3 regions of the Lysinibacillus sp. JNUCC 51 genome follow, and region 2 is predicted to be linked to each of the others. Evidence: riboswitches for the same ligand, from Rfam matches in the RefSeq annotation. Region 2 holds a riboswitch; each other region holds the start of a gene.

Region 1 (7,743 bases), 1.5 Mb from region 2:
TGGCTGACTAATGCTTTTTACGAGGGTTTTGATACAGGAACTCCTTGTGTGGAACAACCCGGTTGTTTAGAGGAGAAGCTAGATATTTTAAAAAAGGCGGTAGAGACGTTACTTGAGAAAAGGGTGACGTTTTTTATCGTCTCAAATGAATTATTCGATGAGCCTCCATATTCTAGCGAGGAAGTTGAGTTATACCGACAAATGCTTGGGGGATTACATCAATGGTTCGTATCTATAGCGGATGAGGCGTATGAAATAAATTATAGTGTTGTGAAGAAATGGAAATAATGAATGACACTTTAAAAATTAAAAGAAGGTGGCAAGACGATGAAAAATTTCTGGCATAGCATACAACTTGCGTTTCAATTTTTTACAGTTTTGCCGGTACATAAAGAAATTCCTTTGTCGAAAGCAACTATTACAGGGATGTTCGCCTTTTTGCCATGGGTAGGGGCGCTCATGGGTACGGTAGTGGCAGCGGTGATCTATAGTTTAACTGAATGGACGGCTAGCAGTGAGGTCTTGCTTTCCTTTGTGATTATCGGATTGTTTGCTTTATTTACTGGCGGTTTACATTTAGACGGTTTTATTGATATGGGGGATGCTTATTTTTCGTATCGAGATCGAGAGAAGCGGCTTGAAATTTTAGATGATCCACGTGTTGGCGCATTTGGAGTGCTTTCAGTGTTATTTTTAGTGCTTGGCAAATTTGTAATATTGCATGAGCTATTCGTACAGCATAAGTTTGCACTATGGATGCCTGTGTTTATTCCGTTATTAACACGAGTTGGCATGAGCTTTTATTTTATGTCGCTCAAGTGCTCAAAGGAAAAGGGGCTAGCCTACTTTTTTAAAACACATATTAAGCCGGGATTTCTTATCTGCTATATGCTGTTAACACTAGTTATTGCATATAGCAGCTTGTTGTTTGTCATAGGCTTCTCAATTGTTCCATTAGTATTGATAGCAGTATTAGCGATTGCCTTTTTAGTCTTTCGGCAATTTACAGTGCGCAACTTTGGTGGCGTTTCTGGAGATTTACTTGGGGCTTCAATTGAAGGAATGGAGGTTGTACTGTGGGTGACGTTGTTATTGTGCGCTTAATGAGACATGCACCAACAAAGGAAAATTTGGAGAAGCGTTATATCGGCTGGACAGATTCTTCATTAGCTGATGCATCTTTGCTGACTATTGTAGATAAAAATGTCACGAAAGTGTATGGTAGCGATTTGCTGCGCTGTAGGGAAACAGCTGACCACTATTTTCCGAATGCAACATACGTCTCTGATAGAAGATTTCGAGAGTCGAACTTCGGAGAATTTGAAGGGCACACATATGAAGACTTAAAATCAGATAGTCGTTATTGTGCATGGTTAGATGATCCTCTACAGTCTCCACCTCCAAAGGGGGAAGGCTTTGATGCATTTAGTGCGCGTGTCATTGAAGGGTTCACGGCATTACCGAAAGACGAAGATGTTTATCATCTCGTTGTCCATGGAGGAGTAATTCGAGCTCTTCTTGTTGCATTTGCACCAACTGAGCAAACTTTTTGGTCGTATCAAACACCGCATGATAAAATGTTTTCTTTAATGTTTACAAGAAAGGCTTGGGAGGAGGGAGCGAGATGCATGTCTTTATCGGAGGAGCCTATAATGGAAAAACCGACTTTGTCATGAAATTACTTGCAGGACAAAAAGTTGAGCTAGTAGATGGCGATCTACCTGATGGCACTCCTACCTGTGATGTACTAATTATTAAAAACATAGAGAAGTGGCTCGTGACACAAGATCTTGAGGATGATGAATCTCTTGTTAGAGCCATTTTGACAAGACTAAAGACTCTTGAAGAAAATTGTGCACTGTATATAATTGTGACCGATATGGGACGTGGAGTTGTGCCGATGGAAAAGCAGGCACGATTATTACGCGATACATGTGGGCGATTGTACCAGGCATTGTTCTCTGAAGCCGAACAAGTGGTACGCATTTGGTACGGTATTGGGGAACAAATCAAATGATATATATTTGAAAAATTTAGAAGGCTTTTCATTCATAATGTATGGTTTGATGATTGTTAAAATCTATGCTATGTATATTAGTTGATTGGAGTGGAGGCTGGGTGACTCCTTGGGAATCAGCGTTACAGATGAGACCCTGGAGCGAGCAAAGCGGCTCATCGGACGCCCTCAGGAAAGCACCCAGCCGGAACGGAAATCAACTACACGTTATAATCAATAGCTAATATTAAAGAAAAGAGGAAATGGAATGGATCGACAAAGATTGATGAAGTTGACGCTCACTGCCATGGTAGCAGCAATTTGTGCAGTTGGTGCAGTCATTAAAATTCCAACATTTATTTCAACTGCAGCGCTTGACTCTGCACCTGCATTTTTGAGCGTTGTCTTTTTATCTCCAGTATTAGCTGGGATTGCGGGAGTAATTGGGCATTTTATCTCAGCCTTAACTACTGGCTTCCCATTAGGGCCACTACATATTATTATCGCAGTAGAAATGTTTATTGTTGTATGGATCTTTGGGGTTATGCATAAAAAAGGAATGCATTTTTGGAAATGGCCAGTAGCATTTATTTTAAATGGTGTTGTGGCACCTTTACCATTTTACTTTATCATTAGTCCGGCATTTTACTGGACGTCACTGACTAGTCTTCCTTTGGCAACACTCGTAAATCTAGTGATTGTTGCGGTTGTGATGCCAATTCTCTCTAAGGTGTTTGTGCGTAAGGAAGGTCGAGTACATTGAGAAATGCAATAAAAGTCGGTGAGCTCATTGCTACGACAGATAATGCCGCGGCAATTGGCGAAAAGCCACAAGATGTTGTGTCTGCTTCAAACAAACTTACAGCTTATTTCACTGCACGTGTTACTTTTTTAGAGCAGCTTGCTGCAAATGCTTTACCAAGCCATATTTTACTCGCTAATTTTTCAGGGGATGCTGCATGGTCTAGCTATGTTGCTGGTATTCAGCAGGTTTTTGATGAAGCTGGACTAAGTTGTCCGCTAATAGACGGTAGTACAGAGTCCAATATGCCCACTTTACAATCAGGGTTGTCTATAACGATGCTTGGTGAGCAGCAAAAACGCACAGCAACTCAACATGAACAGCTTAGTTGGTACACCTATGGACTACCGCTTGTAGGCAATGAAGTCCTTGCACAGCCGGAAGATGTTGCAAAGCTCCAGCCTATTTTTGAGGCGTGGAAAGAGGGAATAGTGCAGCAAGTATGGCCAGTTGGATCAAAAGGTCTAAAAGCCGAATTTACTCGGCTTTTTGGCAAACAACAGGTCAAAAGTTCATTAGATGTCGAAAAGACAGCTGGTCCATGTGCAGTAGTTTTACTAGGAATTCTGCCAGAAAAAGAGCAGATAGCACAAAAAATTTTTCCAAGAAATTTTGAAAAACTACGTAAAACTGCATTGTAATTGGGCTTGCTTCGAGAAAAAGTAGCACTTTACAACTTGCAAGGGGCAAAACGCCTATTGCAACAATAAACACAATATGTTAGATTTGTTTAGGAATCAAAACACAATATATAGTATTTTGGACAAGCGGTACCAATATGGTTTAAAAGGGAATTCGGAGAAAGAGTCATCTTAAGCCGAAGCTGTCCCCGCAACTGTAAATGCTGACAAATGATGAATAGGCCACTGTGAAGAACGGGAAGGCTATCATTTGGAGGAAGCATGAGCCAGGAGACCTGCCGAGTTGTTCAAGACAGCAACACATTCTTCGGGGATTGAGAAGTGGAGGCGAAAGATTTGTCACTTCTTTGTGTGCATGTCCTTCATTTCCATTTCCGATTTTACAGCGATCACGTAACCGATAGATGTTGCGTGATCGTTTTTTGTGTTGCTGGAGAAGGAAAGGGAGAGAATGGTACATGACAATTCAAATCGAACAGCAAATTGCTAAGCTCAAAAAAAGTTACACGGAGGATGAACTCGAAAGTTTTGTAAGGTTATCGGATCGATGGCTACGAAAAAACGACAATGCCACATTTGAAGCATGGGCAGATGCGATGATTTTACAAACGCTTAGCTTAATTGATGAGGAGGAGCCATACTGGACATTTGTCGCAGCTCAAATTTATTTAGAAAAACTATATGATCAATTTGCAATGCGTCGTGAAGTTTCAGTGAAGGATGTTTATAAGGTTTTCCCAGAACATTTAGCACACTATACAGAAGCTGGATTGTATCATGAAAGTTTAACAACAAAATATAGTGAACAGGAGCTACAGGAACTTGCTTCTTATTTAGATCCAAGTCGAGATGAGTTGTTTACGTATATTGGCTTAAAAACATTAATGGACCGCTATGTAGTTCGTGATTACACGAAAACACCAGTGGAACTACCCCAGGAACGATGGATGGTTATTGCAATGACTCTGATGCAAGATGAAACAGAAAATCGTTTAGAAAAAGTACGTGAATCTTACTGGGCAATGAGTAATTTATATATGACTGTTGCCACACCAACATTATCGAATGCAGGTAAAACACATGGACAGCTATCTAGTTGCTTTATTGATACAGTAGATGATAGTTTACAAAGTATTTATGACACGAATACAGATGTCGCAACATTATCTAAGTATGGCGGCGGTATTGGTGTTTATATGGGCAAAATTCGTAGCCGAGGCTCATCTATTAAAGGCTTTAAAGGTGCATCAAGTGGTGTTTTACCATGGATTAAACAGCTTAATAATACAGCGGTTTCAGTCGATCAGCTTGGGCAACGACAAGGAGCTATTGCTGTCTATCTAGATGTTTGGCATAAAGACGTCTTTACGTTTTTAGATTTACGCTTAAACAATGGGGATGAGCGTCTGCGTGCCCATGATATTTTCACAGGGCTGTGCTTGCCAGATTTATTTATGGAAACTGTTGAGGCACGTGGGGAATGGCATTTATTTGACCCCCATCAAGTGCGAGAAGTCATGGGCTACTCACTAGAGGATTTCTACGACGAGAAAAAGGGTGACGGTTCTTTCCGAACAAAATATGCGGAATGTATCGCGAATCCATTATTAAGTCGTGAAGTCGTACCGGCCATTGATATTATGAAGCGTATTATGCGCTCACAGCTTGAAACAGGCGTACCGTTTATGTTCTATCGAGATGAAGTAAATCGTATGAATCCGAATAAGCATGAGGGGATGGTTTACAGCTCGAACCTGTGCACAGAAATTTTCCAAAATATGTCAGCGACTGAATTTGAATCTATTACCCTTGAAGATGATGTTATCGTAACACGTCGCAAACCTGGAGATTTCGTTGTATGTAACTTATCATCTATTAATTTAGGTAGAGCTGTACCTGCTGGTGTTCTAGAACGATTGATCCCAGTTCAAGTACGTATGCTAGATAACGTTATTGCTCTAAATACAATTCCAGTAAAACAAGCAGAGCGTACGAACTTACGCTACCGTGGTATTGGGCTTGGAACATTTGGCTGGCACCACCTATTAGCTTTGAAAGAAATTCAATGGGAGTCTGAGGAAGCTGTAGAATTTGCGGACAAGCTATATGAGGAAATTGCGTATTTAACGATTCTTGCTTCTAACGAATTGGCAAGTGAAAAAGGGGCTTACCCATTGTTTGAAGGCTCAGATTGGCATACGGGTGCATATTTTGACAAACGAGGCTATGACAGCAATAAATGGAATACATTACGCGCGGCGGTTGCAGAAAAAGGTATGCGTAACGGCTATGTTATGGCAGTTGCACCGAACTCATCAACATCTATTTTAGCGGGCAGTACGGCTACGATTGATCCAATCTTCCAGAAGAGTTATTCAGAAGAGAAGAAGGATTACAAAATTCCAGTAACAGTACCAGATTTATCACCTGTGACGACTTGGTATTATAAATCTGCTTATTTCATCGATCAAAATTGGACAATCAAGCAAAATGCTGCACGAGCACGTCATATCGACCAAGGCATTTCACTTAATTTATACGTTCAAAATACGATTAAGGCGAAAGATTTACTAGCATTGCATATGAATGCTTGGGCGAGCGGTGTGAAAACAACATATTATGTGCGCTCAACGTCTGTAGAATTGCTAGAATGTGAGTCTTGCGCGAGCTAGGAGGAAGTATCAATGACAACTATTACAAAACGACAAATTATGGATAAGGAAGCACCGAACCGTTCAACAGGAATTGTCAACGGACGCTCTTCTAACATTTTAAACTGGGATGATGTGCGTTTTAGCTGGGCGTATCCTAAGTATAAAATAATGCTAGGTAACTTCTGGACACCATTTGAAATTAATATGAGCAATGATGTTAAGCAGTTTCCAGGGCTATCTGCGGATGAACAGGAATCCTTTTTAAAAATCATTGGCTTGCTGGCGCTATTAGACAGTGTGCAAACAGATTTTGCGGGGAAAGTAGCGGATTATTTAACTGACTCAAGCTTAAATGCACTCATGATTATTTTAGCGCAACAAGAGGTTATCCATAATCACTCTTATTCCTATGTGCTATCAAGTATTGTCAACAAAGACGAGCAGGATCGTACGTTTGACTATTGGCGTACTGAGCCGGTGCTAGAGCGCCGTAATGATTTCGTTATTAAGGGCTACCAAGCATTTTCCGAAGAGCCTACTGTTGAAAATATGCTAGAAGCGATTGTCTATGATGTGATTTTAGAAGGATTGTTCTTCTATTCTGGCTTCGCGTTCTTCTATCATTTAGCACGCAATCAAAAAATGGTCGCAACGTCAACGATGATAAATTATATTAATCGCGATGAGCAGCTACATGTCGATTTATTTATTAAGATTTATCAGGAGCTATTAGAGGAATATCCTGAATATGATACACCAGAGCGAGCAGCACGTGTCCAAGAGATCTTCCGTGAAGCCGTTCAGCTAGAAATCGATTGGGCCAATGAAGTGATTGGCAATAAAGTTGATGGCCTCGATGTGGAAGATGTGCATGATTATGTACATTTCTATGCAAATGTTCGCTGTAATCAGCTTGGTGTAGATCGTCCGTTTGAGGGCTATCGCAAAAATCCATTGAAATGGATTAAAGCATACGAAGATGTTGACTTAGGGAAAACAGATTTCTTCGAGCAACGTTCTCGCCAGTATGTGAAGGTTAATGTTGAAGATAACGGATTTGATGATTTGTAAAAAAACTTTAGAGAAAAAACAGCCATGTTAGCGTGAAGAATGCTGACATGGCTTTTCTTTAGATTATTCAAAAAAACTGGTTGAAAAATGGTGGGATGCCAGGGACGTACAAGCTTTGTCATTGCCCATCGCTTAAAAACTATCGAAAATGCTGACCAAATTCTTGTTATTCAACAAGGTGAAATCGTTGAGCAGGGCAATCACCAGCAGCTCATGCAAAAACAAGGTATTTATAGTAATCTGCAGCAAAAACTTTTTACTTCAGCAAGTGGAATAACATAAATCAAGCTGTCTATTAAAGTAAAAACTTAATAGACAGCTTTTGTTTTTAGCTATTGTGGAAGCCCTTTGGAAATGTTATGATGCATCAAATTCAACTTTAGAAAGTGAGGTAACAAAATGTACGAATTAAAAACAAAAGAAACTGACGAGAGTGTCATTGAATTTATTGAAAATGTGGATAATCCAAAAAAGCGAGAAGATGCTTACCGACTATTGGACATTTTTGCTGATGTAACAGGATATGAAGCAAAAATGTGGGGGCCAAGTATTATAGGATTTGGTAAATATCACTACAAA
Region 2 (7,743 bases):
ACGAAGGTTTGAGGCTGACATCCGCCGGAGGCATTACCTTCATACAGTAGGTTTATCTGCTGAATGAAGATAATTTTTTATTGCCTGTACAGTTGTTTCAAAAACACCTTTACCGATAATCTTACCTACATCTGTAATGGGACCTCCGTACAGCATTTCTTCCCCTTTTTGTGTCGCTGCAATTAATAAACTATCTGTAGCTGTACTTGTCGCAATAGTACCACTAAGTTCATCACGAATATTTTCCGATTGCAATGCCTTTGTTTTCGCCTCAGTAGCCGTCATCATTGCTTGGAAAAACGCTTCTTCTGATAAACAACCATTTACAATAACCCACGTATTTATAGTACCAATATGTGGTTCATCTTGTCTTTCATGTGTACGAGACACATCAACGGCGTTGCCAACTCCGGCCGTAACAGCAACAAGGACGCTGCCAAATGAAGCTTTAAATTCATTAATAGCTACAAGATTTGTTGGGACAGCTGTTAACATGACCACGGTACTTGTAGATGAAAAACGCTCTTTTAGTAAAAATCCAGCGACCTCTTTCTTTACATCACTAATAACATAATCAATTGGTACAGAGCGATTTATCAGACAATCATACCAACCGATACCCGGATTATGGACAGCTGAGGACACAGCTTTTAAAGGAAATTCTGATTGAAGCTTAATGTAACGATCTGTAACAGTGAAATTTTCTTTTGTAATGACAGCACGCTGCTGATGTTCAACTGAGGCTGGCATCATTGTAATTTGAGGCTTTGGAATTTCTGGATGTGCATAAGTTGCAACTCGGGCATGGTAAACGTCTTCGATTTGCGAAGCGATTAATACTTCATGCGGCGCCCCAAATGCCCGCATCCTCCCTTCCTCCATTAATAATAATTCATCACAATAGAGGGAAGCTAAATTCATATCATGTAGTACCATAATAACGGTCAAACCACTTTCAATTGCTTCCTTTCGCACCATATCTAAAATCTGACGTTGATGGGCAATATCTAGATGGTTCGTCGGTTCGTCTAGCAGTAATATTTCCGCTGTTTGTGCAAGAGCTTGGGCTACAAAAACTCTTTGCTGTTCACCGCCCGACAAAAATTCCATCGGTGTGTGTTCATAGCGTTTCACACCAGTTTGCATCATAGCATGTTGGACTGCCTGTTCATCACGATCAGTCCAGCTTGAAAAGAAGCCTGTTTGATGTGGATAACGTCCAAGTGATACTGCCTCCCGAACACTGTTTGAAAAAGCATTAGCATGTAATTGTGGTAGCACCGCCATTTTTTTTGCTAATGCACGAGCATTGTAAGAGCTAATATTTTTACCATCTACTAATATAGTGCCTGCAGTTGCTGGTAATATGCCACTCATTACTTTTAACAGAGTGGATTTTCCGCTACCATTTGGCCCTAAGATCCCTAGTATTTTGCCTTTTTCAACGGAAAAACTTATATCCTGGACGATAGGTACGTCTTCATAGCCGCCGGAAAGATGTTCAACAACAATCATGCCCGTACCCCCTTGCTTCTACGTTGCTTATAAAAAATATAAGAAAAAACGGGCGCCCCAATAAATGCAGTAATAACACCAATCGGTAGCTCTCTTGGCACAATAATAGTTCGTGCTATTAAATCACAAATAATCAGCAAAGTTGCCCCATTTAAAAACGATAATGGCAATAAATGACGGTGATCGGAACCCCAAACCATTCTCGTCATATGCGGCACAACTAAACCAACAAAGCCAATCGTTCCAGAAACAGCTACCGCTGCTCCTGTCAACATTGATCCACCCACTAAAATAATATATTTACTGCGCTTAACATTGACACCTAAATGCTTCGCGCGCTCTTCACCATATAACAGAACATTTAACTCGCGTCTTTGTGTCCAAAGCATGATTGAGCCAATTATTACAAACGGGATAATCATCTGAACGTATGGCCAACCACGCATCGATACTGAGCCTAGCAGCCATCCGATTACTTGGCGTAACTCCTCACCAGATAATGCAATCATTAATGAAATCAAGGAACCTAAAAATGAACTAAATATAACCCCTGTTAAAATAAGAGTTTCCATTTTTAGCGAGCGGTCTACTATTCTAGCAAAGCCCATGACAGCAACCATCGTTAATATGGCACCTATCATACTAAAGGTCGGCAATGTAAAATGGCCTACTACAGGTAGAGATATACTAAAAAAAATCGTCAAGACTGCGCCAACTGATGCACCAGAGGAAACACCTAACGTATAAGGATCAGCCAAAGGGTTTTTTAATAAGCCTTGAAAAGCTGCCCCTGCAATTGCAAGTGACGCCCCTACAAGCCCTGCTAGCAGGACTCGGGGTAATCGAATTTTCCATAAAATATTGGCAGCTGTTTCATCAGCCGCCTTATTCCACAATACTTCTAGCGGAATATGAACTGAGCCTATCGCTACACCACACCAGATGCTAATGATTAGAAGCGTAATTGCTGTTACATAGGCTACAATTGTTTTACTCATTTAAACTCCTCAGGGTAGACGGCTTTCGCTAATTCCTCAAGACCATCTGCTAAACGAGGACCTTGACGACTTGTTATATTTTCATCTACTTGTACTATGGCTTTATTTTTTACTGCCGTAATTGTCTCAAAGCCTGCACGTTGTGGAATTTTCTTTAAAATATCTGGTACATAATTATATGCCACAACAATGACATCTGGATTTTTCGCGATAATTTGTTCAGCATCAATTTGATACCAGTCATTAACATCTGCTGCCACATTTTCGGCATGAATCATTTCTAGCATTTCATTCATAAATGTACCTTTACCAGTTGTATAAATTTGTGGCTCATCAGAAGATTCTACAAAGACTTTCTTTGGCTCAACACCATCAAGTTTCGTTTCAATCTCTTTAACTTTCGCCTTCATATTTGCAACAATTTTTTTAGCTTCTTCTAGTTTCCCTGTTGCTTGACCAAGCTGTTCAATCGTTGTGTAAGTTTCATTAAAGTTTTTTGCATCCGCTACAACAAATACTTTTACACCTGCAGCCTCAAGTTGTTCAATTGCTCCTTTTGAATTCCCCATACCCGATGCATGTGCAAAAACGATATCTGGCGATAACGCAATAATTTTTTCAACATTGTAATCCATACCGCCAACCTTATTTTTTTTAGTGGCCTCTGCTGGATAATCGTCATTGTCTGTCACACCAACTATTTCATTATTTAAGCCAAGTCCAAATAAAATTTCTGTATTACTCGGAATGAGAGAGACAATCTTTTCAGGAGGCGCCTCTAGCGTAATATCCTTGCCAGTAGCATCCGTTATCGTCACTGGAAATGTTGCTTGATCTACTTTTGTTGTCTCTTGTTGCTCAGAAGATGACGGCTTTTCATTTGTTGCCTCTTTAGTATTACATGCAGCCAGCAAGCCAAGAGCTAAAAATGCTGATAATCCTATTTTCCAAATTTTCTTCATGTGAATCCTCCTTAGTCTATTTGTGCATATAGATTTTAACGACTTGTTTTTCTGATTTACCGATACATTTTAATTTTTATCTTCTAATATCGTGGGTTTATCAACTAACATTGTGAGTTTATCGCCCACTTTTTTAAATTTATCGACATTCATCTTCCAAAACAAATACCCCTCATCATAAAACAATGAGGGGGTCAAATTTGCACAAAAATACATATACAAAATCCACCATCCTATCCTCGTAGGCTATAACGTGTTTTCTATAAAGGCAGGTCTCCTGGCTTGTGCTTCATACGCTTTTTCAAGCCTTCCCGAAATTTTCAGTGGCGCAGATTGAAAAAACTCACACATACAGTGGCGGGACCGCATCGGAATTACACCGATTTCCCTTTTCACTTTACTTAAGTAAAGAACCTTTATAATATTCAGTTGATTGTATTATACATGAAAATTAAAGAAGTCGCCTCCATTCGAGACGACTTCTAATCAATCAATTATGCCCGGCATACTTAAAGAAGTTAAACTATATCTGAAAAATATTGCACCGTTTTCATTGGTGCACCCATTTCACGCAATGCCCATGTGTCCTCTAAATAAATATCTGCTAGTTTCTCATATTTGCCGCCGAATCTTTGTGCCCATTCGACTGCTACCACACTTTCATATAAATGCGCCATTTTCTCTGCGACTTTTTTTGCCTCAAACGTTTTCGTTGCATCATTTAAACGGCTAAATGTTTGCAAAGTTGAATCTAGTTTTGCTAATTGCTCCACTACAATTTCAACTAATGGATCGTCAGCTAGTTTTTCTAGACGTTCTCCCATGACACGAACAAACATTTCGTGCACATGGAACTTTTCAACTAAACGAATAAGCTCTAAAGCTAAAATATTCGCAGTTCCCTCCCACACAGTAAGTACCTGTGCATCTCGTAATAATCGAGGTGTAACAAAATCTTCAATATAGCCGTTTCCGCCATGTAATTCAATGGCTTCACTAGCATAATGTACAGCTTGCTCTGCCGTTTCTTTTTTCATGATAGCAATATACAAGCGATTCAAAATGATGTCTTCTTTATTCCCCTGTCCACTAGTTACTTTATCGTACAGCTGAATAAGATCAAAAACCGTGGCAACTTCTACATGAAGCTTTGCAGCGAACTTCCCTAGTGTGTCCTGAATCATAGGATATTGCGTTAAAGGCTTACCAAAGGCATGTCGATTTGTCACATAATGCTTCGCCTCTAAATAGCCGCGGCGAATGATGCCAATAGAAGCAACCGCATTGCAAATTCTTGATAAATTAAGCGCCTCTAACATATAGTAAATTCCTTTATTCGGGTCACCTACAACATATGCTAGCGCACCATCAAATTCCACCTCACCAGAAGGTACTGCTCTAACGCCAAGTTTATCCTTTAAACGACGAATGCGCAGGTTATTAACAGTGCCATCGTCATTTCGCCATGGAACTGCAAACAATGTTAAGCCCTTTGAACCTGACTGAGCTCCTTCCATTCGTGCCAATACCATGGTTACTCCACACATTCCTGCGTTAGATGCAAAATATTTCTCCCCATATAAACGATACTGATTGCCGTCCTTTCTTGCCTCTACAACATTCGCCCCAACATCAGAGCCACCTTGTCGCTCCGTTAAAAATGTTGCTCCCTCATATAGCTCTGTGTCTCCTGTTGCACATACATGTGGTAAAAAGCGCTCCTTCACCTCATCACTTGCATAATGATCAAGTAAATAAGCAGTTGCCATTGTTAAAGTAACAGGACAGTAAAAACCTGGCTCAGCATGTGAAAGTATATAGCCTTGAGCAAAGCTATACACATAATTGCCCTTTCTACCTAATTGCGGAATATCCTTATGCACATAACCAACAATGCCGGTATTGTACGTCTCTTCAATCGTTTTTTTATAACCATCGTTGACCCAAATCTCTGACACTTCTTCACCATAGGCATTATACCTTTGTAATCGAGGTTCCCCCTCTCTATCCGTATGTTTGGCTCTCACATCAATATCTCCAGCACAAAGCTCACCGAAATCTGTTAGCTCACGTGTTGCATATTCCATAAACTCTTTATCAAGCATCATTTCTAAAACTTTATGAAGCGTATCATTATCTTTAAAAAAGTTTTTTGTTTTCATTTCTTCCTGCTGTAAAACTTTCATGCTATCTCACCTCTTGCCCCTTCAAGGATTGTTTTAGTATTTTGCCCGATGCATTTCGTGGTAGCGCTTCTACACGTTCAAATATGCGTGGAACTTTATATTTAGCAAAATGCTCCTCCAAATAAGTTTTAAGTTTGTCCTCGTCAATTTCCGTTTTAGCGGCATAAACAGCCTTCACCGTTTCTCCCCACTCAGGATGTGGCACACCGATTACAGCCACTTCAAATATCCCCTCATAGCTCAACATACTATCTTCAATTTCTTTCGGATAAACATTCACACCGCCTGAAAAAATGACATCCTTTTTACGATCAACAATCCAAATATAGCCGTCCTCATCTAGGCGAGCTAAGTCACCTGTTTTCAGCCAGCCATCTATAAATGCAGCCTTCGTTGCAGTATCATCCTTGTAATAGCCCAGCATATTGCCCTCACCAAATATCACAATTTCTCCTACGTCACCAACACCGACATCTTCTCCATTGTCGTTAATAATACGAAGCTCTGCTCCCAGTGGTGCACGCCGACCAACGCTCCCCGCCTTCGTTGCATGCTCTTCACCAAATAATATTGAACCGTTTGGACCAGCCTCAGTTAAGCCATAAACACACGTTAAATTTTCTGTTCTGAAAGCTTTTTGTAAATGGCGAACTTCGTTTTGTGATAACGGCGCTCCACCATAAGCCCACCATTTCATCGATGACAAATCAGTTGTTTGCAATCTTGGCAGTTGGGCAGTTAACAAATAAGCAACAGGTGCGCCAAAGAAATGTGTCGTTCTTTCCTGCTCAATTGAATCAATAAATAAATCAGGTGTAAATGTTGGCGTTAGCACATTGGTCGAGCCTACAAATACTCCTGCCATTAAAAATAAATGTAATGGGGCTGAATGTGTCAACGGCATCATAAGAAGGATCCGACTTTCTGGCTTTACTTCCATTTCCACTGCAATCATTTGCGCTACAGTTAAAATATTGCGATAGCTAAACAAGACACCCTTTGGTTTTCCCGTTGTACCCGAAGTATATAAAATCGTTGAAACATCATCTTCATTCAACTGACAATCAATTGTTTGAATGCTTGCATGTTGAATAAGAGTTTCATAGTTTAGCCAGCCAGCCTGCTCTTGACCTGTTTTGATTTTTAAAGGAATTACCGCGATATTTTCGACTGCTGCAAAAATTGCCTCATGTACTAGAATAGCTTTAGCATCAGCATGCTGCGCTACATACTCAACCTCTTGCAGCGTAAATTTCGCATTTACTGGAACGACAATAGCCCCAATGCGCTGAATAGCAAAATAGCTAACAACAAACTCTACAACATTAGGCATAAAAATGATTACTTTATCGCCTTGCCGGACCCCCTGCTCTAACAAAGCATGACTAAGACGTGTCACTTGCTCATCTAAATCACGATAAGTCACCCGTCTGCCCTGACAAACAACAGCTTCACTCATAGGGTACTTTCGCGCATTGCGTGCTAACAAATTCGAACTATTCATCGTCCATCTCTCCCTTTAAAGTCGCTAATTTTTCTGTAAAAATGCCTTGTAATTGCTGTATCTCCTTTTTAATCTGTACAAGCTCTGCAATTTTGCAATCAATCTCTTGAATTTTTTGCTCCCCATATTCGACCGTACGCTCCAACTGCTGAATGCCCGTACGATCATAATCAAACAGCAATACCATCTCCTTGATCTCCTCAAGTGAAAAACCGTAACGCTTCCCCCGGAAAATAAGCTTAAGCTTCGCTAATTCTTTTTTTGAAAAGGTTCGCTGATTAGTAGACGATCGATTAGGATTAAGCAGCCCCAGCTCCTCATAATAACGAATTGTCCGTGTTGAAACATTAAACTCCTTAGCCACTTCCTGAATCGTCCTCAATATCATCCCCCCTTCCAATTTTCATTCAGTATACCATTGACGCTAACGTAAACTTCAACAAGATATCTGAATTTTAAAGAAAATTATTGATTTAAGGAGATGAATCAAGATATTTCAATGGTGCCGTTCTTCAGTTAGGGTGGGTTTTCCATTGCTTTGGAGATCCTAGCCGTCAGTTTGGCGAGGCTTTCCGTCA
Region 3 (7,743 bases), 690 kb from region 2:
CTATCTCGCTATTTGGTGATAGGTGCACAAAAAAACGTTGGAGCATCACAGCTCCAACGCTTTTAATTAGTACATTTTTAAATATTGATCGCGTTCCCATTGGTGTACTGTTGTACGATACATGTCAAACTCGATTTCTTTTGCTTCTTTAAAGTTTGCATAGATATGCTCACCTAAAGCTGCTTGAGCTACTTCATCTTGTGCAAGTAACGCTAAAGCATCGTCAAGTGCTGGTGGTAAGTTTGCGATACCATTCGCTTTACGCTCTTCATCAGACATCACGTAGATGTTACGGTTAATAGCAGCTGGTGGTGTTAAGTTATTGCGAATACCTTCAAGACCAGCTTCTAAAATAACAGCCATTGCTAAATATGGATTAGCAGATGGGTCTACAGAACGTACTTCTACACGAGTTGAAAGACCACGTGCTGATGGGATACGGATAAGCGGTGAACGGTTTTGAGCTGACCACGCAACATAACATGGTGCTTCATAACCCGGTACAAGACGTTTATAAGAGTTAACTGTTGGGTTTGTCACAGCTGTGAAGCCTTGAACGTGAGCAAGGACACCTGCCATGAATTGCATTGCAGTTTCAGAAAGACCTAGTTCAGTAGATTCATCGTAGAATGAATTCTCTTTACCTTTAAATAATGAAACATTGAAGTGCATACCAGAGCCAGCTTCACCAAATAATGGTTTTGGCATAAATGTAGCATGTAAACCGTGTTTACGAGCAATTGTTTTAACAACTAATTTGAACGTTTGGATATTGTCACAAGCTGTAATTGCATCTGCATATTTAAAGTCAATTTCGTGTTGTCCTGGAGCTACCTCATGGTGAGATGCTTCAATTTCGAAGCCCATTTCTTCTAGCTCTAATACGATATCACGACGGCAGTTTTCACCAAGATCAGTTGGTGCTAAGTCGAAATAACCACCGTGGTCATTTACTTCTAGTGTTGGTTCACCTTTTGCATCTAATTTGAATAAGAAGAATTCTGGCTCAGGCCCTAAGTTGAAGCTTGTGAAGCCCATATCTTCCATTTTTTTAAGGATACGTTTTAAGTTATTACGTGGGTCACCAGCAAATGGCTCGCCTTTAGCAGTGTATACATCACAGATGAAACGTGCTACTTTCCCCTTTTCAGAAGTCCAAGGGAACACTACGAAAGTATCTAAGTCAGGATATAAATACATATCTGATTCTTCGATACGTACGAAGCCTTCAATGGATGAGCCATCAAACATCATTTTATTTTCTAGAGCTTTATCTAATTGGCTTACAGGAATCTCAACGTTTTTGATTGTGCCAAGAATATCTGTAAATTGTAGACGTATAAAGCTTACGTTTTTTTCTTCGATTAGACGTTTAATGTCCTCTTTTGTGTATTTACCCACAGTTTTCCACACTCCTATAAATTGTCTAGCTTTTTTATCATTACCCTACCCTATTAATAAAGTAATTAATGATGTTGCCTTTTATTAATAGAATCGAGATAAATCCCCACGACGGATGGATGATTTTTGCATACGCTGCGCTTGAAGCATTTCCTCACGCATGATGCGACGTAATTCTGAGTCACTTAAATTAGGTTCATCTGTTGAAACAGGTTCATTCTTTTTAGAGAACAGCTTTTTAATTTTTGCCATGTTCATGCCCTGTTCCAAGTAATCTTTAATTTCCAGCAGTGTATCGACGTCATTTAATGAAAACATTCGTCGATTGCCTTCTGTTCGGTGCGGCTCAATTAAATGGTGTTCTTCATAATAACGAATCTGACGTGCCGAAAGCTCGGTCAATTGCATTACGATATTCATTGATAACAACGGCATAGTTCGTCTAATTTCACGACTCATTTAAGTCCCCTCCAATACCAGCTAATAATATAACGAAAAATTCACACTGTCAACAGTCCATGTGAGGTTTCCTAACATGGAATAAAATATTTTTTTTGAAATGATGAAAAATTGTAAAATACTAAGTTTATTTTCCTAAGGTGGGGGTTTATTTCCGTTCCGACTTCGCGCATTCCTAGGGGCGTTCGAGTCCAATTAACTTATATATATATTCAACTTTTCATCCATAAATAAAAAACTATTCAAAATGGAAATTTTGAATAGCTTTTTCGCAATCTATTTTTGGATTTTTTGAACAGCACTACAAATTGCAAATTTTACGTGCTCGTATGTTAACCCACCTTGAATAAATGCTGTAAATGGCGGACGAATAGGACCGTCTGCTGTAAGCTCAATACTGGAACCTTGAATGAATGTTCCAGCGGCCATGATGACATCATCTTCATAGCCAGGCATATACGCCGGCTCTGGTGCATAATGCGCATTAATTGGTGAGTTCGCTTGAATTTCACGGCAAAAAGCAATCATTTGTTCCGCAGTTTGGAAAGAAACCGATTGAATTAAATCCGTACGATTAGAATCATAGCTTGGTGATGTATTCATGCCGATCTCTCCTAGCATAGCCGCCGTGAAGATGGCACCTTTTAATGCTTGAGATACAACATGTGGCGCAAGGAAAAATCCTTGATAGAAATCACCAAGCGTATTTAATGTTGCTCCTGCTTCAGCACCAATACCTGGTGATGTCATACGATAAGCACATTTCTCTACTAAATCTGCACGACCCGCAATATAACCACCAATTTTCGCTAAGCCTCCACCAGGATTTTTAATGAGTGAGCCTGCCATTAAATCAGCCCCAACCTCTGTTGGTTCCTGTGCCTCAACAAATTCACCGTAGCAATTGTCAACGAAAATAACTGCATTTGGCGCTAATTCACGGATTTTTGCACACATGTCTGCAATTTGTGAAATGGTAAAGGATGGGCGTGTTGCATAGCCCTTCGAACGTTGGATAGCAATCATTTTTGTGTTTGATGTAATTGCAGCTGCAACACCTTCCCAATCGATCTCTTGGTTATCGATTAAATCCACATGGCTATATCTGATTTTATAATCTTTTAACGAGCCAGTATCCTTATCGCCACCATCGACTATTGATTGCAATGTGTCATACGGCTGACCTGAAATATAAAGTAATTCATCACCAGGACGTAGCACTCCGAATAAGCTAAGTGTAATTGCATGTGTACCAGAAATAATTTGCGGACGTACAATGGCAGCCTCCGCTCCAAAGACCTCTGCATACACTCGTTCTAGATTGTCACGCCCCTCATCATCATAGCCATAACCATTAGACGGGTGCAGATGATAATCACTAACTTGATGCTTTCGGAATGCAGCAAGCACTTTTTGTTGATTGAAGAACGCCATATCTTCTACCTTTGCATGAAAAGGGCGTACCTTTTCTTCTATTTTAGCAGCTAACGCTAGTGTTTCTTCTGATAAATTGGTTGTAAAAGTCATTATGTTATTCTCCATTTCACATTTGTTCAAATCTTATCTTAACAATTTGTGAGCTTGCCTGCAAAGCTTGCTTTTGAAAGCGCGGGTATTCTTCTTGTTTCAAATTTTCATTTGGCGTTAAACTAAATAACGAACTTAATCTATTTAATTCTGCTATAATAAGATATTTGATATCTGATAATTCTAAATCGCAAGTCGATGCTTTCTAATATGTAATCTACAACAAGAAATGATTTATTCAGATAAGGGGTGAAAAGGTTGGCTTGGGAGTTTTTTAGCATCATTGGAACAATTGCCTTCGCTATTTCCGGGGCAATAATTGCGATGGAGGAAGAATACGATTTATTCGGTGTATATATACTCGGTATCGTAACTGCTTTTGGTGGTGGAGCTATACGGAATCTACTCATAGGTTTACCTGTAACAACACTGTGGGGTCAGGACATGATGTTCCAAATCGCCATTGCAGCCATTACAATTTTTTTCTTATTTCCACATCGACTCATTCAGCACCGGCATCGCTGGGGCAATTTCACCGATGCTATTGGATTATCGGCATTTGCGATTCAAGGTGCTCTCTATGCTGTGAAGCTCGACATGCCTATTAGTGCCGTTATTGTAGCTGCTGTCTTAACAGGGTCAGGTGGTGGAATTGTTCGCGATTTGTTAGCTAGACGACAACCGTTAGTTCTTCGTGATGAAGTCTATGGCGTTTGGGCAGCATTAGCCGGGCTTATTATCGGACTTCAACAATTCTCAGGGGATATCTTTTTATATGTATTATTTGGTGTGATCACAGTACTAAGAATACTTTCATATATGAAGAAATGGCGTTTACCGTTACGGAAGTTGAATCGAGCATAGCTATACTGCTACATAATAACAAGCCCAAATCTGATATTTGGGCTTGTTATTTAATTTCTTGTTTATCACAAACACCGTGCATCCACGGCAGCGACTAAAGTTACTTTTTCAACAGCAACATAGATTCCTCTAATGTAGCCATGTTTTTCATCATAGAGCATGCTGCATCTAAAATAGGAAAGGCTAATGCTGCACCTGAGCCTTCACCTAATCGCATATTCATTTGCAGCATCGGTTCAATTCCGAGCATTTCAGCGGCAATTTTTGCACCTGGTTCTTCAGAGGCATGTGAAGGAACTATATAGTCTTTTACGTTTGGTTCAAGTTCGTATGCAATAAGAGCAGCAATGGTAGAAATAAAGCCATCAATAACAACAGGCTTGCGATGCGCAGCTGCGGCAAGTATCACTCCAGCCATAGCGCCTATTTCTAATCCACCAACTTTTGCAAGAATATCAATAGCATCATGACGATTTGGTTTGTTTAATGTAATAGCATTGTGAATGACTTCTACTTTATGTGCTATCCCCCCTGGCCCAACACCTGCACCGAAGCCTGTCACTTCATTGGGATGACATTCGCGAAGAACCGATAATATTGCAGCACTCGGTGTTGTATTTCCAATGCCCATTTCACCCGTCCCGAGTACATTTATCCCCTTGTTTATTTCTTCCGTAGCTACTTCAATTCCTACTTCAATGGATTGAATGGCTTCTTCCCGTGTCATAGCAGGACCTTTCGCCATATTGTCCGTTCCATATTTAATCTTTTTTATGATGACCCCAGCATCATGCGGAATATCCTCTTTTACGCCAACGTCTACCGTGACAATTTTTGCATTTGTTATTTTCGCTACAGCACAAACACCAGTCCCTCCTCTTGGAAAATTTAATGTTTGAAAGACCGTCACATTTTGTGGATTAGATGTCACCCCTTCATCACAAACACCATGATCTGCGGCACAGACAATAATCGCTTTTTTATCAATCTCAGGAAATAGTTCTCCTGTAATCCCTGATAGTTGTACAGCAAGGGTCTCTAGTCTTCCCAAGCTTCCAGGAGGCTTGCAAAGTGCATCTATGCGTTCTCTTGCCTGCTCCATCATTTTGTGGTCAGCACTTTGAATGTTTTGAATCGTCTGTTGTAATAATTGCATGAAAATTTCCCCTTTCTTTTTTGCCCTTGTTACTCGAAGAATGATTTAGAGAAAAAAATAAAAAGCCTGTAGTTTATTCCATAACAAATAAACTACAGACTTTTCCATCGTCTATATAACCGAAGCAGTTAGGCAGGTCTCCTGGCTCAATTTCAACATTTCATAGAACCTTCCCAGACTATGCTAGTGGCATTCTCTATGAAACTCTCTTTTACAGTGGTGGGACCGCTAAAGCTTTTCACTTTATTCCCTATTCTCCCGCAGTGGGCACCTAATGCTTTTATGCAATTACTTTAAATCTACGACAAAGTGATTTTTGTGTCAATATATTAGATTAAACGGAAAAATGCTCCAGGAATTTTCCTTCGCTGGCATTTGCTCCAAAAGAGTGAATCAAAAGAATCTTTTAACACTTCGAATAACCAAATAAACTAATGTACGCATATTCAGGTTCCTGAGGGCTTGCAATTGACTAACATGAAAAATAACTACATTTCAAACTTAACCTTCATTTTGCATTTTCCTAATCTCAACAATATTCTTCCAGATCGCTCTATCAACTTTGGCAAAACTACGTATGCTTGGCGTTGTATTTACTTCAAATAATATAGGTTTTCCTTCAAGATTTATTCCAAAATCAATGCCATATTCTCTATTAGGAAAGTGGGATGATATTACTTCAGATGCTAAAATTGATTCTTCTTTTAGAGTGTCTATTGTTTGATCTTTCTTTGTATTATCCATCATCAAATAACCTGATAATAATTCTTCAATCGATATTGCTTGAGAACCCCGATTTGAATTGACAATCCCATGATCCTCAGTTGCAAGCCTTCCGTAAATTCCTCCAATTACCCATTTTCCCTTTAGATTTTGAACATGAACACGAATGGATATTGAATCCCCATCAGGGGTTAGACTTTTGACCCCCTCCTGTATAATATAAATTCCGCTTAATCTACCGTGTTTCTCATATGGATGTAGAACTTGGTGGAAATCCTCAATTGCTGCTACACATTTACTTATTTCTTCACCTTGCATGGTAAATCCGTTAAAACAATAGTGTCCATCTTTTCTTTTGTAGACTTTATACATTGCTCTTCCTTGTCCAGTGCTATTATGTTTCACATAAATATACTCATACTTATTTAATAAATAGATTAGGTTTTCTAGACTGTAAAGTTTTGATTCTGGCATGCAGTTAGTTGTTAAAGGATTTTGTTTTAAAAGTAAGAATTGTTCCCATTTTCCAAGTCCGTTTTTCAATAAACTCACCTCATTTAATTAGATATTTTTATTTCTTTTGTATTGATAGTGTAGTCCTCTCCACTTATGGAGGTTACTTTATTGTATGTAGATAGATTTATCTTGCGTGGGTGGGTGAGACTTGGTAACGTGACTAATATCTCCTATTTTTCTGTTAGAGTCATAATAAATCTACTACACTAGAAAAGTATTATTATGATTGTTCTCAATACATCCATTTTATTGATTTCAAAATCATTAGTTTCTAATATATTTGCCCCACTAATCATTACTTTTAGTTATATAGACATGTCGAGTATGGAGATGGGAGATATTGAAAAAAGGACGAATTTTTTTTAAAAAATATATTCAGACAGACTTGAATTTTTAATGAAATCCATAACGTTCTTTCCGCAAAAGTTGTAGAGGAAGTCGGTTTTAAAGGGATTTGGGCGAGTGGTCTATCGATATAAGGATCATTAGGTGTAAGGGATAATAATGAATGTTGACATTCGGTACTCCAAAATATAAACTCAAAAGGACCTTTTCCTCTTAATAACAACAAATAACTATTTGAAGAAATGTACTTAAACGAACGAAGCAGTTTTGTTGATAAAGGTAGGGACCATGTTGACAATCCGAAATTTTTTTATTATCCTATTAAAAATCATAAATGAATTCAATAATATTTCCGTATAACCCCAATAATATGGTTTGGGGGTCTCTACCAGGAACCGAAATTCCTGATTACGAAGAAAGTACAAGTACAAAACTTGTATTTTCTTTGTGATCAGGAATTTTTTTGTATTTTAAATCTAATAATTTATTTCAGGAGGTCAAAAATGAACTTTTTAACATTGCCAAAAATTGAACTACACTGTCATTTGGATGGAAGCCTTAGGGCTGAAACTATTATCGATATTGCACTGAAGGAAGGCATTCAGTTACCCACTTTTGATAAGGATGAACTACAAAAGGAGCTAATTGCTCCGTTAGAATGCGAATCCCTTGATGAATATTTAAAAAGATTTTTTCTTCCTAATATAGTAATGCAGTCTAAGGAGAACTTAAGAAGAATTACTTTTGAGCTA

Evidence for each region. A riboswitch is a leader RNA that binds a small molecule or an ion and turns the genes downstream of it on or off. The one in region 2 is predicted to bind cobalamin.
Region 1: it holds a riboswitch for cobalamin, as region 2 does, so the genes downstream of both, JNUCC51_RS01500 (ribonucleoside-diphosphate reductase subunit alpha) here and JNUCC51_RS08750 (ABC transporter substrate-binding protein) in region 2, are expected to answer to the same signal.
Region 3: it holds a riboswitch for cobalamin, as region 2 does, so the genes downstream of both, cobT (nicotinate-nucleotide--dimethylbenzimidazole phosphoribosyltransferase) here and JNUCC51_RS08750 (ABC transporter substrate-binding protein) in region 2, are expected to answer to the same signal.

Annotation. Positions count from the first base shown of each region.
Region 1 covers NZ_CP065545.1:245,715-253,457, reverse strand. Annotated here, with positions in the region: gene JNUCC51_RS01530 (bifunctional adenosylcobinamide kinase/adenosylcobinamide-phosphate guanylyltransferase) at 1-288, shown strand, start outside; gene cobS (adenosylcobinamide-GDP ribazoletransferase) at 328-1,104, shown strand; gene JNUCC51_RS01520 (histidine phosphatase family protein) at 1,077-1,676, shown strand; gene JNUCC51_RS01515 (bifunctional adenosylcobinamide kinase/adenosylcobinamide-phosphate guanylyltransferase) at 1,625-2,017, shown strand; gene JNUCC51_RS01510 (ECF transporter S component) at 2,265-2,759, shown strand; gene JNUCC51_RS01505 (hypothetical protein) at 2,756-3,439, shown strand; cobalamin riboswitch at 3,550-3,737, shown strand; gene JNUCC51_RS01500 (ribonucleoside-diphosphate reductase subunit alpha) at 3,898-6,111, shown strand; gene JNUCC51_RS01495 (ribonucleotide-diphosphate reductase subunit beta) at 6,124-7,164, shown strand; partial or broken gene JNUCC51_RS01490 (hypothetical protein) at 7,264-7,446, shown strand; gene JNUCC51_RS01485 (DUF1801 domain-containing protein) at 7,564-7,743, shown strand, end outside.
Region 2 covers NZ_CP065545.1:1,780,546-1,788,288, forward strand. Annotated here, with positions in the region: gene JNUCC51_RS08740 (adenosylcobinamide amidohydrolase) at 40-1,515, opposite strand; gene JNUCC51_RS08745 (FecCD family ABC transporter permease) at 1,512-2,513, opposite strand; gene JNUCC51_RS08750 (ABC transporter substrate-binding protein) at 2,510-3,475, opposite strand; cobalamin riboswitch at 3,726-3,908, opposite strand; gene JNUCC51_RS08755 (acyl-CoA dehydrogenase family protein) at 3,994-5,661, opposite strand; gene JNUCC51_RS08760 (class I adenylate-forming enzyme family protein) at 5,663-7,165, opposite strand; gene JNUCC51_RS08765 (MerR family transcriptional regulator) at 7,158-7,547, opposite strand; gene JNUCC51_RS08770 (hypothetical protein) at 7,704-7,743, shown strand, end outside.
Region 3 covers NZ_CP065545.1:1,091,965-1,099,707, forward strand. Annotated here, with positions in the region: gene glnA (type I glutamate--ammonia ligase) at 67-1,401, opposite strand; gene JNUCC51_RS05680 (MerR family transcriptional regulator) at 1,486-1,860, opposite strand; gene JNUCC51_RS05685 (methionine gamma-lyase family protein) at 2,137-3,387, opposite strand; gene JNUCC51_RS05690 (trimeric intracellular cation channel family protein) at 3,646-4,251, shown strand; gene cobT (nicotinate-nucleotide--dimethylbenzimidazole phosphoribosyltransferase) at 4,352-5,407, opposite strand; cobalamin riboswitch at 5,522-5,697, opposite strand; gene JNUCC51_RS05700 (YheC/YheD family protein) at 5,909-6,673, opposite strand; purine riboswitch at 7,324-7,422, shown strand; gene add (adenosine deaminase) at 7,495-7,743, shown strand, end outside.